2 regions of the Dyella agri genome follow, and region 1 is predicted to be linked to the other one. Evidence: predicted binding sites of a transcription regulator. Region 1 holds the regulator's gene; the other holds the start of a gene.
What was found. Region 1 encodes sigma-54, which starts transcription at its own class of promoters, with help from an activator protein. Its sites were predicted from a motif close to TGGCACGNGCNTTGC; they were not measured.

Region 1 (4,446 bases):
CGAGAACACCTCCAGGAACACGCCGTGCAGCGTGGTCTTCGCCGCCAGCTGGCGCGCCAGGTGGTATTGCAGGAAGGTGAGCAGCTCGTGGCCGCGCTTGGAGCTGAGCCACAGCGGCGTGTCGGTTTCCTCGGCCACCTCGCGCAGGTCGGACGGGATCGCCTGGTCCTTGGTGACGATCAGCGCCACCGGCCGGCTGGCGGCGATCTTGTGCATCACCTCCCAGCGCTGGCGCGAGTCGAGGCCGTCGAGGAAATTCAGCTCCTCCGAACCGATGATCTGGATCTTGTTCGGGTAGATGACGTTGAGGTAGCCGATCAGCGAGGGCCGGCGCGCCTGCGCGGCACCGGGCTCCAGCGTGCGCGATTCGCCGCGCATGCCGGCCTGCCAGCGCAGCGCCATGCGCTCGTTGACGCCATCGTAGAGTTGTCTTGCGGTGAGCCGGTCCAAGCCTTCGGTCCTTTGCGTCGCGCGCCGCCCGTGGGGTCCGGGGCGGGGCAGGGCCATTGTGCCAGCTTGGGCGGAAGACGTGTTTCGCGGGAAGGCATGCGGGCCGCCCGTCGCCGGGCGGCCCGCAGGGGGACATCAGCCGTACTGGCGCTCGTCGCGCACGGCGCGCTGGTGCTTGTCGGAGATCTTTTCGCGGTGGCGCCGCAACTGGTTGACCAGCTTGTCGAAGAGCATGTCGATGGAAGCGTACATATCGGCCTCGGCAGCCTCGGCGTGCAGGGTGGCGCCGGTGACGCCGAGCGTGGCATCCGCGCGGTGCTGCAGCTTGTCCACAGAGAGCACCACGGTAAGGCTGATCAGTTTGTCGTCGAGGCGATGGAGGCGATCTAGCCTGGATTCGACGTGATTGCGCAGCGCGGGGGTGACTTCGATCTGCTGGCCGCTGAGTTGGAATTGCATGGTACGCCTCCTCTGGTGGTGCTTGCCGCGTTTCGCGGCGGGATGGACGCGCCGCGGACGGAGTGCCGTGGCGTGTCGTCGATCATCCTTCACTACGGGTAATGGGAGCGTTTTTCCTGCAGGCAAGTTCCCTTTAGGTGGATAGGTCCATCCTTTAGCCAATCCGCTGGCGTTCGCTGGAACTGGGAATGCGCAGCCCCTCCCGGTACTTGGCCACGGTGCGGCGGGCGACCTGGATGCCCTTGCCTTTCAGCTCCTCGGCCAGCGCCTGGTCGGACAGCGGCTTGCGCGGGTCCTCCGCCTCGATCAGCTTGCGCAGCATCGCCTGGATCGCAGTCGCCGAGGCGCTGCCGCCGTCCTCGGTGGACACGCCGCTGGAGAAGAAATACTTCAGCTCGAAGGTGCCGCGCGGCGTGTGCAGGTACTTGCGCGTGGTGACGCGCGAAATGGTGGATTCGTGCATGCCCACTTCTTCGGCCACCTCGCGCAGCACCAGCGGGTGCATCGCCTCGGGGCCGTAGTCGAGGAAGGCGCTCTGCCGCCGCACGATGGCGCTAGCCACCTTGAGCAGGGTTTCGGCGCGCGATTCCAGGCTCTTCAGCAGCCAGCGCGCCTCCTGCAGCTGGCCTTTCATCCAGCTGGCGTCGTCGCCGCGGGCGCGGGCGATCAGGTTGCAATAGTGCTGGTTCAGACCCAGCCGCGGCTGCGCGTCCGGGTTCAGGCGCACCTGCCAGCGGCTGCCGTCGCGCACCGCATAGACATCGGGCGCCACGTATTCCACCGGCGTGGTGTCCAGCGCCGCGCCGGGGCGCGGGTCGAGGCTGCGGATCAGCGCGGCGGCGGTGGCCACCTCGTCCTCGCCGGCGCGCAGCTTGCGCGCCAGTTTGGCGATGTCGTTGCGCGCGAGCAGTTCGAGTTCGCTGTCGACGATGGCGAGCGCCAGTTCGCGCTGCGGGGTGTCGGCGCTGAACTGCTCGAGCTGGCTGCGCAGGCAGTCGCGCAGGTCCAGGCTGGCCACGCCCAGCGGGTCGAAGCCCTGCAGGCGGCGGCGCACCGCCTCGATCTCGTCGAGGCTGGCGGCGATGTTCTCAGGCAACGCGGCGCGCACCGCCTCGATGCCGTCGGCGAGGTAGCCGTCGGCGTTCAGCGCGTCGATGATCACGGTAGCGATCGCGGTCTGACGCGGATTGAAGCCGGCGAGGTTGAGCTGCCACAGCAGGTGCTGCTGCAGGGTTTCGGGTGCCACGTTCTGTGGCTCGAAGTCCTCGTCGCCGCGCGTGTTGCCGCTGCTGCCGGTGCCGTTGGAAAAGTCGATCGGGGTTTCGACGCTGCCGCCGCCGTCGTCGGCCCATTCGGCGCCATCGTCGCCGTCGACTCTCTGGTCGGCGGCGGCTTCGGCGGGGCTGGGCGCCTGTGCGTACTCGGCTTCCGGCGCAGCCTCGTCGGTGACGGTTTCTTCCTCGCTCTCGTCGGCGAATTCCAGCAGCGGATTGCCTTCGGCGAGCTGCCGCAGTTCGGCCTCCAGCTCCAGTTGCGACAGCTGCAGCAGGCGGATGGCCAGCTGCAGCTGCGGCGTCAGGGTGAGCTGTTGATGGAGGCGGAACTGGAGTGCGGGTTTCATGCCGGCCGGTTGGATGGACTGGGCTCCATCCTACCCGCAGCCGGCGGGGGCGGCCATAGCCGCGCGCCGCTGTTGTGAAGCCGGCGTTAGAGCCTGTGCGACACCTTCACGCAACCGCGTTGCCCACCGTGCGGCAGCGTGCAGTTGACCCGACGGCCGGCTGGCGCCGCGCCACGCGCCAGCACTTGGAATCCGCGGCAAACAACCCGGAGAGCCGGGGATTGAACAGGCTCTTACAACCTGAATTCGCGGCCCAGGTAGACCTCGCGCACCTTCTCGTCGGCGAGGATGTGGGCGGGGGTGCCGCGCGACAGCACTTCGCCGTCGTTGAGGATGTAGGCGCGGTCGCAGATGCCCAGCGTCTCACGCACGTTGTGGTCGGTGATCAGCACGCCGATGCCGCGTTCCTTGAGGTGGCGCACGATGCGCTGGATCTCGCCGACCGAGATCGGGTCGACGCCGGCGAAGGGTTCGTCCAGCAGCATGTAGCGCGGGTTGGCGGCCAGCGCGCGGGCGATCTCCACGCGGCGGCGTTCGCCGCCGGAGAGGCTGATGCCTTTCTGGCCGGCGATGTGGGCGATCTTCAGCTCGTCGAGCAGGCTTTCCAGTTCTGCATCGCGCTGTTGCGCGCTGAGGCCTTCGCGCAGTTCCAGCACGGCCATGATGTTGTCCGCCACGCTGAGCCGGCGGAACACCGAGGCCTCCTGCGGCAGGTAGCCGATGCCCAGGCGCGCGCGCATGTGCATCGGCAGGCCGGTGATCTCCTGCTTGTCCAGCTTGATCGTGCCGGCGTCGGCCTCGATCAGGCCCACCACCATGTAGAAGCAGGTGGTTTTGCCGGCACCGTTGGGGCCGAGCAGACCCACCACTTCGCCCTCGCGGATGGAGAAGGCGAAGTCGCGTACCACCTGGCGCGCCTTGAAGCTTTTTTGCAGACCTTCAGCGGACAGCATCGATCAGTTGCCCTTCGCCGGTGCAGGTGCCGTCGCGGGCGCGACCGCCTTGGCGGGCAGCTTGCCGGCTACCGGCTCGTTGTCGGGTACCGGCTGCGCGGTGGGCGGCTTCTTGCAGATCACCGGCGTGGCCGCGGTGTTCTTGGGCAGGATCACGCCGTGCACCAAGCCGTCGCCGGCGGTGTCGCCGGTGATCAGGCTGGTGTTCTGGTTGTAGGTGAGCTTGTCGCCGTGGAATTCGCCGCGGCACTGCTGGTCCACCACCGCATTGCCGGTGAGCACGGCGATGCTGTTGAGGTTGTCGTAGTCCAGCGTGGTCCCGTCGCCGGTCATCAGGTTGTTGTTCTCGTCCAGCTCCTGGATGTGCGCCGGCTTGCCGGTGACCACCACGCGCGAGACCTGCTGGTCGGCGTCCAGGTAGATCTTGGCGACATCGCCGGTGACCAGCATGGTGCCCTGGGTGATCTTGACGTTGCCGGTGAGCGTGGTGACCGTGTTCGGCGCGTTGTAGGCGTCGGTGTGCTTGGCCACGTAGTTCATCGGCTGCTGCCGATCCGATTTCTTGGCGCTGGCCGCCAGCGGGACCAGCGCGAGAAGCGCCGCCACGCAGGCCGCGCCGAGGACGTCACGACTTGCGCGGATGCGACTGGCGCGGGCGTGGCGGGAAGGTGCCTTGGCTTGCATCGAGCAGCTCCAGGTGGTTGTCGTTGAGGTTGGCGCGCATGCCGATGCCGTCCAGTGTACGTGCGCCCTGCACGGCGTGCGCCGCTTCCGCCGTTTCCATGCGGTTGTCTTTCGGCCAGGCGGTGACTTCGGAGGTATCGATGGTCACTTCCGCCTGCGGCGCGCCCTTGGCATCGGTGAACGCGGGGCGCTGCATGTGCACCGGCCCCTGCAGCTTGATGAGGGTGCCGCTCTTGTCCACCCAGCCGTACAGCGAATGGCCGTGCCAGTCCGGCGTGC
Region 2 (4,446 bases), on a different contig from region 1:
CGCGCGCTCAGGTGTTTCAGCACCTCGGCCGCATCCTGCTCGCCGAGCGTCAGCAGCAGGATCGCCGCGCGCTGGGCGCCGGTGACGGGCGCTTCGGAACGGTTAGTTGCCATCTTCGCCCACCCAGTTCCTGACCACCTGCGCCACTTGCTTGGAGTTTTCGCCCACCATCCGGCGGGCCTGGCCGATGCGCTGTTCGTAGGCCAGCGTAGGCGCCATATCGATACGGACCGGTTGGCTGCTTTCGCGCGGCTCGTCGTCGCCTATCCGTACGGACACGCTCGGCAGCGGCGTCGCGAAGGCTTCCCGCGCCGGCGCACTGCGCAGCAAGCCCTTGAGCAGCGGGCGCAACAGACCGAACGCCACCAGCAGCGCTACCAGCACGCCGAGGCCTTGCTTGATCAGGTCCAGCGCGCCGGGGCGTTCCCACAGCGGCGTCGCCGGCTGCGCATCCGGTGCGCCGTTGCGATGGAAGGCCTGGTTGATCACGCTGACGCTGTCGCCGCGTGCGGCGTCGAAACCCACGGCGTTCTTCACCAGGTCGGTGAGGTGCTGCAGTTCCTGCGCGGTGAAGGGCACGCTCTTGGCGTCGCCGTTGGCGCCGTTGGCGCCGCCCACCAGCTTGTCGTCCACCACCACTGCCACCGTGAGACGGGCCAGGCGGCCGGCCGGGTCGCTGACGTGGCTGATGGTGCGGTCCAGTTCGTAGTTGCGGGTGGCGCTGTTGGAGCTGTCGGTATCGCGGCTGCCGGTCACCGCGGTCGCGCTGCCCGGTTTGGCGGCCGCGCCGGCGTTCGGCTTGGCGGCCGTGGGCTGCGCCACGGTCTGCGGCGGCTGGTTGCTGAGTGCGCCGGGCACGCCGCCGCCAGCCTCGCCCGCGCCATGCTGTTCGCTGCTGACCTGCTCACTGCGCAACGCGGGATGATCGTGGCCGTAGGTCTCGCTGGCCTTCTCGGTCTGGCTGAAATCCAGGTCCGCGTTGACCTGCGCGCGCACGCGGCCGGGACCGGCCAGTGGCGTCAGCAGTTCTTCGATGCGCTGTGCATAGCCGTTCTCGATGCGCGTGGCCAGCCGCAGGCGATCGTCGCCCGCCGCATCAGGCGAGTCCGCATTGCTGCTGGTCAGCAGCCGCCCCTGCTGGTCGACCACCGAGACCTGGTTGGGATCGAGCCCCGGCACGCTGGATGCCACCAGGTGGACGATCGCCGCGACCTGTCCCGCATCGAGCTGGCGTCCCTGGTACAGCGTGAGCAATACCGAGGCGCTGGCGCCGTGGTTGTCGCGGATGAAGGCCGAAGGCTTGGGCATGGCCAGGTGCACGCGCGCGGCGCGCACCGATTGCAGCGACGCGATGGTGGCGCCGAGGTCGCTCTCCAGCATCTGCTGGTAGCGCGTGCGTTCGGCGAGGTCGCTCATGCCGAACGGCGAATCGCCGGCCGACTGCGTGTTGATCGCGGCGCTGCCCTGCGGCAAGCCCTTCGCCGCCAGCCGCAGCCGCAACGCGGCCAGGTCGGCGGCGGGCACCATGATCGAAGTGCCATCGTCGCCCAGCTTGTATGCGGAACTGGAAGCTTGCAGCTCCTGGGTGATCGCGGCGGCGTCTTTCTGGTCCAGCCCGGCGTACAGCAGGCCGTAGTTCGGGCCGCGCGACCACAGCACCACCGCCACGCCGAGCGCTACCGCCGCAGCCACCGCCACCAGCAGCGCGAGCTGGCGCGCCGCCGGATTGCGGGTGATCTGCTTGAGGGAGTCCAGGCGCACGCCGCTGTTGTCGGTCGTGGCGATGGCGTTGTCGGCCATGCGGCTGCTCGTCGGTCAGTATGGTTCGGTAATCGTGGCGCCGGCGTCAGACCGACATGTTCATGACGTCTTTGTAGGCGTCGACCAGCTTGCCCTGCACCGCCACCATCGTGCGCAGCGAGAGATCGGCCTTCTGCACTGCGATCATGGTGCGGCCGAGGTCGGCGCCGGGATCGCCGCGTTCGAAGCTGGCGGCCATCTGACCCGCCTGCATCTGGCTGTTGCCCACGGCGGCGATGGATTGCTTGAGCAGGCTGGAGAAATCCGAGGGCCCGCTGCTGGCCGGCGCCTGCACCGCGGTTTCCGGCATGCGCACCTGCGCCGTCATCTGGCGCATCTGGGCAAGCAGGTTGTTGACGTCGATCGTGCTCATGGCGCGGGATCCATGCCGATGGGTGGGAGACGAAATCCCGTCGCGTGACGGGTTTGAAGCTGTGAATGCACGAGCCGTGCCACGCATCGCGCGCGATGCGTGGCCGCTCTCACGCCGCCAGGCTGTTGTTGGCCTGCAGGCCGTACTTGCGCAGCTTCTCCACCAGCGTGGTGCGCTGCATGCGCAGCAGGCGCGCGGCGTGCGCCACCACACCGCCGGTGACGTCGAGCGCCTGGCGGATCAGCCCCACCTCGATGTCGGCCAGGTGGTCCTTCAGGTCGATACCGTCCTCGGGCAACAGGCGCTGCGCCTCATCCACCGGCTGCACGCCGATCGCAGCGGAGGGCACCAGCCCGTCTTCCATCATGGCCAGCAGGGCGGCGCCGTGCACTTCGTCGCCGGCGTGCGCGTGACGGTATTTCGACGGCAGTTCGCTGGCGCGCACCTCGCCGTGCGGGCACAGGATCGCCATGCGCTCGACCAGGTTGGCCAGCTCGCGCACGTTGCCCGGCCACGCGTGATCGCGCAGCGTCTGCATCGCGCCGGCGCTGAAGCGCGCCACGCCGAGGCCGCGGCGGGCCAGGCGCTGGTTGAATTCCTCGATCAGCAGCGGCAGGTCTTCCAGCCGCTCGCGCAGCGCCGGCAGCTCCAGCGGGAACACGGACAAACGGTAGAACAAGTCCTCGCGGAAGCGGCCTTCGGCGATCGACTGCTCCAGGTTGCGATGGGTGGCGGCGATGATGCGCACGTCGCAGCGCTGGGTGCGGGTACCGCCCACGCGTTCGTACACGCGCTCCTGCAGCACGCGCAGCAGCTTCACCTGCATCGGCAGGCTCATGTCGCCGATCTCGTCGAGGAACAGCGTGCCGCCCTCGGCCAGTTCGAAGCGGCCCTTGCGCGCGCTGATCGCGCCGGTGAACGCGCCCTTCTCGTGGCCGAACAGCTCGCTTTCCAGCAGCTCGGCCGGGATGGCGCCGCAGTTGATCGCCACGAACGGCTTGTCGCGGCGGCCGGAATGCTCGTGCACGGCGCGCGCCACCATTTCCTTGCCGGTGCCGGACTCACCCAGCACCAGCACGGTCGAATCGAACGGCGCCACCTGGCGGATCAGCGCATTGACGCGCAGCATCGGCGCCGAGTTGCCCACGAAGCGCAGCGCGGCGGGCTGGGTATCGGGCTGGCGCGCATGGATGCCGCGCAGCGCCTCGGCCACCTGTTCGTAGCGCAACGGGAACTCCAGCATGCCCACGCGCGCGGCGGACTGCGCCGCTGTCCTCGCATAGCGCACGGCGAGCGGCACGTCGGCCGCCACCAGCATCGGCACGCGATGCGCGGCGTCGCCAAGCAGGCCCAGCTGGCGCTCGGTCTCGGCTTCGTCGTCGACGCCGCCCACGTATACCGCGCGCCAATCGTGAATGGACTCGTCGGCTAGCTTGCAGTCCGCGGCGTGTCGCGGCCGGTAGCCCAGGAAATGAAGCGCCGACAGCACGGCGCTTGCACGTTCCGCATCAGGCTCGATAACGAGGAAATCGAATTTCTGCACACCCCTTCTCCTTACGCACAAATCGCAGCCCACGGCTTCCAGCGGGGCGCGCTGTTCGTCTGTGCCGACTTTCCGTCGCCGGCTCGATGAACCAAGAGCAACAAGGAGGCCAACTTTGGCGGCCGTGGCGACAGCAAAACGTCGCTCGTCGGATGAACCACGACGGCCGGACTGGGCGGCGTGCGCAAGAGTTTGCCGCAAACGCATGAAACGAAAGGTCTTTGCCAGGCGCCGGCTTCGTGACGAAGGCATCCGGAAGCACGTGACGGGCGTCGAAATTTTTTCAGCGGAAGTTGCGCAACTGTGATCGATATCACATGCGAAATGACAACTACGTCGGCGGCTCATCCAAGCTGCTGGCGCGCCTCTGCCACTTTGCGTCGGTGATGACGGAACACGAGGCGCTCAATCGCGTCACTTATCGCATCGCCCGGCGTCGCGAATTCCATGAAACCGCGACCGTCGTCGAACACGCGCACCACGCGCCCCACCAGTTCGAGCGGCAAGCTGCGGCAGGCATCGAAGTGCAGGCGCAGGCGCAAGCCATCGCCGGGCGGCAGCAGCGCGGCCGGCAGCAGGGCACCGACGGCATTGAAACGCAGCGCATGGCGCGGCGGCAGCGTGGCGGCGGGTGCCAGCAGCTGGTTCACGATTTCCACCAGCGCGGTGAGCTTGGCATCCATGCGCAGCATTTCCTGCATCAATGGATTGTCGTCGTCGCCGAAATCGG

Region 2: the regulator sigma-54 is predicted to act here: its motif matches at 2,241-2,255, upstream of fliE (flagellar hook-basal body complex protein FliE).

The regions. Positions count from the first base shown of each region.
Region 1 covers NZ_JADIKL010000002.1:455,474-459,919, forward strand. Annotated here, with positions in the region: gene hprK (HPr(Ser) kinase/phosphatase) at 1-450, opposite strand, end outside; gene hpf (ribosome hibernation-promoting factor, HPF/YfiA family) at 586-909, opposite strand; gene ISP14_RS04530 (RNA polymerase factor sigma-54) at 1,064-2,530, opposite strand; gene lptB (LPS export ABC transporter ATP-binding protein) at 2,764-3,483, opposite strand; gene lptA (lipopolysaccharide transport periplasmic protein LptA) at 3,487-4,167, opposite strand; gene lptC (LPS export ABC transporter periplasmic protein LptC) at 4,109-4,446, opposite strand, start outside.
Region 2 covers NZ_JADIKL010000009.1:27,021-31,466, reverse strand. Annotated here, with positions in the region: gene fliG (flagellar motor switch protein FliG) at 1-113, opposite strand, end outside; gene fliF (flagellar basal-body MS-ring/collar protein FliF) at 103-1,800, opposite strand; gene fliE (flagellar hook-basal body complex protein FliE) at 1,847-2,173, opposite strand; gene ISP14_RS15090 (sigma-54 dependent transcriptional regulator) at 2,283-3,716, opposite strand; gene ISP14_RS15085 (PilZ domain-containing protein) at 4,061-4,446, opposite strand, start outside.